Linked DNA regions of Pseudophaeobacter arcticus DSM 23566. The protein of the gene in region 1 interacts with the protein of each later gene in a pairwise test. Links are inferred from orthologs where the notes say so. Each region holds a gene or a part of one and is shown on either strand. Other genes may lie near its edges.

Region 1 (5,036 bases):
ACAGCATCCCCGCATGGGCCTTTGGCAGGCGCACAACGGTAGAGCCAATGACGTCAAGATCAGGCAGCGCCTCGGCCAAGGCAACACCTTCCGCCAAAGCGGGTTCAGCAGGGCGGCGCCCCTGATCAGATTTAATGTCCGGATGTAACACCCAGGCGCGGGTGCGGATCCTGTCGTGCTCCATCAAGAGGCGTCTTCACCCTCGTAAAGGCTGATCGGCTGCGCCGGCATGATAGTGGAGATCGCATGTTTATAGACCAGTTGGGACTGGCCATCACGACGCAACAGCACACAGAAATTATCAAACCAGGTGATGACACCCTGCAGTTTGACCCCGTTAATCAGGAAAATTGTCACTGGAACCTTGGTTTTGCGAACGTGATTGAGGAATGCATCCTGCAAATTCTGTCTGTCCGAAGCCATATTAATATCTCTCGCCTTTGTTCTTGCGGCACGCTGCGGACCAGCGTCCCATATTACTTACGACTATGGACGCAGATTTTGACAGTTTCCAGCCGAAAAACACCCAACACACACAGAGGTTTGCCACGATTGCCTAGCTGCGCCAGAAATTTGGAGACAAAAGCGCGATAATCGCCAATGTCTCAAGCCGCCCCAGCACCATGGCAAAGCAGAGGATCAGTTTTGCCGCAGGTGCCAGGCTGGTCAGCACAATAGGCGCATTGCCGGCAATTTCGGTCAGTGGCCCGGTGGTTGACAGCGCTGCAATGGCCAGGATCAGGGAATGTTCAAAATCGCTCCCGACGGCCGACAGCGCAATCGAGATCAGCGCCAGAGACAGGGCAAACAGCATAAAAAATATCCAAGCAACAAAGGCGCCATTCCTTTGTATCCGCTTATTGCCACTGCCCTCTCCGCTGACCGATGAAGGATGGACCAGACGCTCCATTTCGCGCATGCCATTCAGGTAAAGCGCATAGACACGCAGCAGTTTCACACCGCCGGCTGTGGTCGCCACGCCGCCGCCAATCACCGAAAGCCCCAGCAGGATCATGCCTGGGGTTTGCAGCCCGGACCATTCCCGCGTGGTTTGCCAATCGGCGCTTTCAAAACCGGTGGTCGACAAAAAGGACATGACGGTAAAAAGCCCGCCCCAAAAGGATCTGAGCGCCTGAACCGGCTCGCTATGGGCACCAACCTCGAAGGTTCTGAACCAATGCCACAGGATCAGCAAAAGCGGCATCCCAACAATAATCAGCAACCCGGTTCTGAATTCGGGGTCCTTGTCCAATCGACCAGAACCAACCGTGACGGTGTCATCAGAAAAGGTCAGGCGGGAGAGGGCAAAGAACATAAAAAGGAACATTACCATTTCGCCACCAATGCCACTGGCAGCATTTTCAACACCGCCGACGGCGGAAATACCGGAGGTGGCCAGGATCGACATCGCATGCCCCATCCCAACCAGAGGCGTCTCGCCGGTGATCATCAGCAAAATCCACAGCACGGTCGTAAGCCCGGCATAGACCGGACCAAGCGTCAGGGCGATCTCGATCAGGCGTCTTTTGGGATCGACATCCTGGATCTGCGAGTGCGCCGCGCTCCCACCGCCGGGTTCACCGCGGGCTGTCACCTCAAAGCCGCCCAGCGACAAGGGCGCCAGAACCGCAGAGGCCGAGATCCACATCAGCAACCCGCCCAGCCAGGCCACCATGGCGCGCCACAGATGGACACTGGGGGGCAGCCTGCCGGGATCTGCGTAGATATCAGCCCCGGTGGTGGTCACCGCGCTGACCATGTCAAAATAGGCGTTCAGGAAACTGGTGTTGCGCAGCGATTCCTGCACCGGAACCGCCAGAAACAGCGGTAAAATAACAAACGTCGCGAGCAGTGACAGCAGCTGCCCCGGCATGCCATAGCGCGGCACCCGGTTGCCCAGCGACAGCCCCGCCAGGGTGACCAGAAACAGCCCCAAAATACCGGTGTAGAAAAACGCCCGCGAGGTCTGGTGGTCATTCAGCGCCAGCGCATGGGCCGCCGGAACCCACATGGCCAGCGAGGCCACGCTCCAGATCAACAAAAACAGCGGCAGTCGCAGGATCCGGTTGGGTGTCTTGTTGCGGCGCCCCATCCTAGAAGTAGTCGATGGAGACCTGCATCAGACGCTCCACTTCGGGCACGTCATCCGCCATGGCAAAAAGTGCGATCACATCGCCGGTCTCGATCTTCAGCCCGCCAGTTGGGCGCAGCACCTTGCCGTTTTTACGCACGGCGCATACCAATACCCCCTCGGGGAAATCAATATCCCGGATTGCCTTACCGGCCATGGGAGAGGTGCCCATTACCTCAGCCTCGATGACTTCGGCCTCGGCATCGCCAATGCTATAGACCTGACGCACCCGGCCATAACGAATATGGCGCAGGATCGAGCTCACCGTGGTGGCGCGCGGGTTGATGAAAGCGTCAATGCCCAGGGGTTTCAACAGGGGCAACAGCGTTGGGTCGTTGATCAGAGCAATCACAAAGGGACAGCCCTCGGCCTTGGCCCGTACCGCGGCCAGCATATTGGTCTTGTCGTCATCGGTGACGGCCAGCATGGCATCAGCGCGGTCAATGCCCGCCTCGATCATCAGTGAGCGGTCCAAACCATCGCCGTTCAGCACGATGGTCCGCTCCAGCGCCTCGGCTGCATGTTCTGCACATTTGCGGCTTTTCTCGATCATCTTGGCGCGAATGCGACTGGTGCCACTTTCCAGTGCCTTGGCCACCTCCAGGCCGACATTGCCGCCGCCAACAATCACCACCCGGTCCTGGCGTTTCTCAACCTTGCCAAAGATTTCGATGGTACGGTCAACATCTTCGGCATGGGCAAACACATAGCAGCTATCGCCGACAAACAACTGATCGCCCGGATCCGGAGCAAACAGCGTCCCGTCGCGACGCACACCAACAACGATGGCCCGCAGCGTCGAGAACAGATCGGTGAGCTGGCGCAGCGGTGTATTCACCACCGGGCAGTCTTCGTCGATTTGAATGCCCAGCAGCTGGGCGTCGCCCTCCATAAAGATCTCGGTATCAAAGGCGGCCGGCGCCTGAAGCCGCTGCATCGCCGCAGCCGCCACTTCGCGTTCCGGGCTGATCACCACATCAATCGGCAGATGTTCGCGGCGATACAGATCCGAATAGATCGCAGTCAGATAGCTGCGCGCCCGAAGCCGCGCAATTTTGCGCTGGATCGAAAAAACCGAATGGGCCACCTGACAGGTGACCATATTGACCTCATCGGAATGGGTGGCGGCGATAATCATATCAGCGTCACGGGCCCCGGCCCGGTCCAACACATCCGGATAAGAGGCAAACCCAGCCACCCCCTGCACATCCAGCGTATCCGTCGCCCGGCGCACCAGCTCCGGGTTATTGTCGACAACGGTGACATCGTTTTGTTCCGCAGAGAGGTGGCGCGCAATCTGCCAGCCAACCTGACCTGCACCACAGATAATAACTTTCATGCCACTGTCCCTTGGCGCCATTTCGCCAGTTTTGAATGCCAGAAGCCATCTAGAGGGTCAAATCAATTGTAACTCTTGCCCAAATACGGCACCCCGCCCCTATGTCCCGATTTCACCTGGCCACTGCATTTTCTTTTGTCGTACTAGGGCTTGCTTCCTGCGGCCCCCTGCCGGTTTATTACCGCCCCGGCAATGATCAGACGCGGACCAACAGCGATACCCTGACCTGCAAGGTCGCGGCCCTGAAAGATGCCCCCGTGGCCAATCAGATCCGCCAACGCCCACCAGTCTATTATCCGGGACGGCAGTATTGTAACGCTGGCGGTTGCTGGACCGGACCCGGCTACTGGGTGGATGGCGGCACCTATACAGTGGATGTGAACCAGGGCCTGCGCAGCCAGCTAGAGCAACGCTGCATGGCGCAAAAAGGCTACCAGCACCTGGAATTGCCACGCTGCACCAAAGAGCAAATCGCCAAGCTGCAATCCTTGCCGGGACGCAATCGACGTGACGCTGGCCTATCGCAAGAATCCTGTGCAGTCCTGCAAAGCAATGGCACCACCGTTATTTTGCCACCGCTTTAAAGAACCATCTCTTTACGGCCCTGTCGCTTTGCAGCCCTGTCCTTTTGCAGCCCTGTCCCAGGTCGCAAAAGATCCCCCACGAGGTCCAGTCCCCAATACCCTCGGCGGTAGCGGGGCGGTAGCGGGGCGGTAGCGGGGAATGAGCTTGGGACAGTGTTGCAATCAGTCTCGGTCTGAGCAGTCTCGATTGCACTGGCCTCGATCTGACCGGCCCCCACCAAGCCTCAGACCATGTCGTCCTCCTTTTCCACATGGGCAATGCGCGCACCGGTCTTGTTGGAGGTCACAACCCCCAGCGATTTCAGCTTACGGTGCAAAGCGGAGCGTTCCATCCCGACAAAGGAGGCGGTGCGGCTGATATTGCCACCAAAGCGGTTGATCTGGGTCAGCAGGTATTCCCGTTCAAATGCTTCGCGGGCTTCGCGCAGCGGCAGGGTCGCCAGGGCACCGGACAAAACAACCCGGCCCTCTTCCACCACTTTTTCCTCTTCGCGCGGCAGATCCTTTGCCTCGATAGGACCGGTGCCATCGCCAAGAATCAGCACCCGTTCCACCATGTTCTTCAACTGGCGCACATTGCCGGGCCAGGTCATGGTCTGCATCAGCGCCACCGCTTCATCCGCCAAGGCGCGCAGTGGCAGTCCCTGGTTCTCATTGAACTGAGCGATAAAATACTCCGCCAACTGCGGGATATCCTCGCGTCGGTCCGCCAATGAGGGCACATTGATCGGCACCACATTCAAGCGGTGATACAGCTCCTGACGAAATCGATCTGCATTGATCTCTGCCTCAAGGTCCTTATTGGTGGCTGAGATGACGCGCAGATCAACCCGCACCTTGTCATTGCCTCCAACCCGTTGGAATTGTTGATCAACCAAAACGCGCAGGATCTTTGACTGGGTGCCCAGCGGCATATCCGCCACCTCATCGAAGAAGATCACGCCACCATGTGCCTGCTCCAACAGCCCCGGCTCTACGCCGC
Region 2 (3,708 bases), 2.3 Mb from region 1 along the record:
GCGCAGATCTCGGTCATCAGCGGGGCCTGGGCGGTGCCGTTGTTTCGCTCAAACCAGAATTTTACCGAGCTGCGCCGCGAGGCGGCTCGGCTGCAACAGGTCGAGGCCAAATACCTGAACCTGCTGCGTGCTCAGGAAACCAAGGCACGGGTGCGGATTTGGACGATGGCCGAATTCATCGAAGCCCCGATGGAGCCTTTGCAGACCATTCTTGATGAGCTGGGCCCGCAGATGCCCAGGCATTTGAGCGAGGCCCCAACGATGGTGAACCTTGATGGCTTTGGCCAGTTCCTGCAAAACCTAAAGAACCAGGGGATGCACCCCTATCTGATGGGGGATTTCTCGGTAGAGCAGGGGCCGGTAAACATGCCAAAACCTCCCAGAAAACCCTATCTGGTGCGTAAATAGAATATGACAGCTTCTTTTGACTATTTCATTGTCTTTGCCGAAATGCGGACGGGGTCCAACTTTCTGGAAACCAATCTCAATGCCTTTGACGGGGTAACCTGTCATGGCGAGGCGTTTAACCCACATTTCATTGGCTATCCCAACAAGGACAATATTCTGGGGATCACCCAGGACATGCGAGAAGACAATCCAGGCTGCCTGATCTCGCAGATCAAGTCCGAAGCGGGGGTTCTCGGGGGGTTTCGCTACTTCCACGACCATGACCCACGGGTTCTGGATCTGGCGCTGGAGGATCCGCGCTGCGCCAAGGTGATCCTGACCCGAAATCCGCTGGACAGCTATGTTTCCTGGAAAATTGCCAAGGCCACAGGTCAGTGGAAACTGACCAATGTGAAACGTCGCAAAGAGGCTCTGGCGCAGTTTGACGGTGCTGAATTCGCCCGGCATGTAGAGGCGCTGCAGGATTTTCAGATCACCCTGCTGAACCGGCTGCAGAAATCCGGACAAACTGGCTTTTATCTGGCCTATGAGGATCTTCAGAATCTTGAGGTGATGAACGGCCTGGCGCGGTGGTTGGGAGTAGACTCACAGCTTGAGGCGCTGGATGACAGTTTGAAACGGCAAAACCCGGCGCCGGTTGTGTCAAAGGTCGAAAACCCAGCTGCGATGGCAGAGGCCCTGGCGGCAATGGACCGTTTCAACCTGAGCCGCACCCCCAATTTTGAACCCCGTAGGGGTCCGGCGGTACCGGGCTATGTTGCCGGGGTGGTGACACCGCTGCTGTATCTGCCCATCAGGGGCGGACCTGAGACGGAAGTGACAGCCTGGATGGCGGGGCTCGATAATGTGACGCCCGAGGGGCTGATCCAAAAAATGAACCAGAAGCAGCTGCGTCAGTGGAAGCGGGGAAACCCGGGGTTTCGCAGCTTTACCGTATTGCGGCATCCGGCAGCACGGGCGCATTCTGTGTTCTGTCGCAGGATTTTGCAAAAGGGCGGAAGCAGCTATGGTGGCATTCGCGAGACACTGCGACGCCAGTTTAAGCTGCCGCTGCCCAAGGATGGCCCGGATGGCAGCTATAGCAAGGCAGATCACTATGCGGGTTTCTCTCAGTTTCTGACCTTTTTGCAGGCCAATCTGGCTGGGCAAACTTCGGTGCGGGTGGATGCGGAATGGGCAAGCCAATCGCAGGCGCTGTCTGGGCTGGCAGAACTGGGCGCGCCAGACCTGGTGTTGCGCGAGGAAGAGTTGGCCGAGGCCCTGCCTGCTTTGGCGCAGAAGCTGGGCCGCGCCACGCCGCACCAGCCCAAGCCAGCTCCTGAGGATCACCCTTATCGTTTGGAGGATATCTGGGATGCAGCGCTGGAGAAGCAGGTGTCCTCTCTGTACCAACGTGACTACGTGATGTTTGGCTTTGCGCCATGGCAGGCCCAGGAGTCCCCGCGCTAGTCAGAGAGAAGTGCCACCCTGGCCCACCCTGGCCCAGCCATGTGGCGTTGAGGGGCTGACCCTTGGGGCTGAGGCGCTACCGGGTGCCAAAATCAAACTCCAAAATCAAACAGTGGTCGCCAGGGCAAAGGGGGAACTCCCGCGCCCGTTTGATGTTTTGCTGTGCAAAACATCAAAACAGCCTTGGGCGTGGCGCCGCCTGTCGGCGGCGCTGCAGCGTGGGACAACAGGGGTCAGGTGACATGACTGTTGTTCGCCTGACGGGACAGTGGCCAAAGGGGCGCGTGAAAACTCCAATGGAGATTTCACGCCGGGCCCAACCGGAAGGGATCTTTGAAAAAGATCTCCTGACGGGCGGGAGCACTTGGGGGAGGACCAAGCGCTGAAGCGCAGTTTTCAATAGGCTTACGGAAAAATCGCCCGAGGGGCGTGATCTCAGGCGGCCTGTACCGATTGCGCCTCGGTCAGGATCGTGAACAGCGTTGCCGGGTCGTGATTGGCGCGCAGCTTGGTGCAGAAACTTTGCTCCCGCAGTGTGCGTGACACCAAGGCTAGGGCCTTCAGGTGTTCTACCCCGGCGTCTTCGGGTGCAAAGAGAGAAAAGGCAATGTCCACCGGTTGGCGATCAACCGAATCAAAATCCAGGGGTTTTTCCAGAATCAAAAAGACACCGCACACCATATCGAGGCCGCTGAGCCGTGCATGGGGCAGGGCAACGCCGTGACCAACCCCGGTGGGGCCAAGGCTCTCCCGGTCCAGGAGAGCCTCCACAGTTGCTTGGGCGGACAGGCCATAGGCGGCCTGTGCCACCTCGGCGACTTCCTGAAACAGGCGCTTTTTGCTGGATACGGCTCCGATAACCCGGACAGCGCCCGGCTTAAGGATGCTTGAAATCTGCATAAGTCACCTGCTCCGTTCAGATGCCGTGGTTTGGCTTTCTACAGCCTATACCGTGGGATCGATCCAACCAATGTTGCCATCTTCCCGGCGGTATACCACGTTCACCCCGTTTTTGCTTTCATTACGGAATACCAGCACCGGGGCGCCTGCAAGCTCCATCTGCATCACCGCTTCACCAACAGAGAGGGATTGAATCCTGGTCTCCATCTCGGCAACGATGATTGGCTGCAGCGTGTCAGGCTCGGTCGCGGTATCCGCGTCATCAGAGGCGAGGATATAAGAGTTACCGCCGAGAATTTCAACCGGTTCGCTGCGATCGCGATGGTGATCTTTCAATCGGCGCTTGTAACGGCGTAGCTGTTTTTCCATCTTTTCGTTGCAGGCTTCAAAAGCAGCATAAATTTCAGTGGCATGCGCCTTGGCTTGCGCGGTCAACCCGGTCGAAAGATGGACCGTGGCTTCGCAAATATATTCATGCGCAGACTTGGAAAAGACGACAGTTGCATCAGTTGGGCGTTCTGCATATTTCGAGACGACAGTCCCCAGCTCGGTCTGAACATGGGTCTGCAGGGCTTCGCCAATGTCGATCTGTTTACCGGTGATTTTGTAACGCATGTGATCTCCTTCACAAATTTCCACCCAAAACACCCTCCGGGCCGGGCCCGCCGGGTTGTCGTCAGTTTTGGGTTAGGGGATTAGGCTGGGTGCAGGGTTGCAGCCCTTCGGGACTTGTTGCCAAGACCACGCGTCGGACTACCTCATGCTGTACTTTTGCCATGACTCAATTCGATGGCAAACCGGGCGGAGAGTCAATGGAGTTGCGGCATTTTGATGGTCGGAAATGTCCTTGGGTGGCAAAAAACGGCTGCTGGAAAAGCTATGCATTTGAGGCAAGTTTTGGGCGCAGGCAAATAGACCTCAGGTTAGCTGAGGATTACGAAATCCGGAAAT

The links. The genes of interacting proteins can lie anywhere in the genome.
Region 2: the proteins of trkA (region 1) and ARCT_RS0122935 interact in binary tests that used the Escherichia coli proteins (3 or more experiments, as listed by UniProt). The link is inferred for Pseudophaeobacter arcticus DSM 23566 from one-to-one orthologs.

What each region holds. Positions count from the first base shown.
Region 1 is NZ_KI421507.1:1,513,495-1,518,530, reverse strand. The notes cover bases 1,283-4,267. They hold trkA (Trk system potassium transporter TrkA), read right to left. Parts: upstream 3,471-4,267; coding sequence 2,094-3,470; downstream 1,283-2,093. Other genes in these bases: ARCT_RS0111255 (hypothetical protein), read left to right, coding at 3,572-4,054; ARCT_RS0111265 (TrkH family potassium uptake protein), read right to left, coding at 1,283-2,092. Also shown: GTPase HflX, read right to left, coding at 1-184; RNA chaperone Hfq, read right to left, coding at 184-423; more of ARCT_RS0111265, read right to left, coding at 557-1,282; nitrogen assimilation response regulator NtrX, read right to left, coding at 4,279-5,036. UniProt on the Escherichia coli protein: Part of the constitutive potassium transport systems TrkG and TrkH. May regulate the transport activity of TrkG and TrkH systems. Binds to NAD(+) and NADH.
Region 2 is NZ_KI421507.1:3,812,462-3,816,169, forward strand. Bases 1,026-3,708 are described here. They hold ARCT_RS0122935 (PTS sugar transporter subunit IIA), read right to left. Parts: upstream 2,758-3,708; coding sequence 2,293-2,757; downstream 1,026-2,292. Other genes in these bases: ARCT_RS0122930 (sulfotransferase family 2 domain-containing protein), read left to right, coding at 1,026-1,857; hpf (ribosome hibernation-promoting factor, HPF/YfiA family), read right to left, coding at 2,803-3,372; lptB (LPS export ABC transporter ATP-binding protein), read right to left, coding at 3,692-3,708. In the rest of the region: ARCT_RS0122925 (DUF5927 domain-containing protein), read left to right, coding at 1-408; more of ARCT_RS0122930, read left to right, coding at 412-1,025. UniProt on the Escherichia coli protein: Seems to have a role in regulating nitrogen assimilation.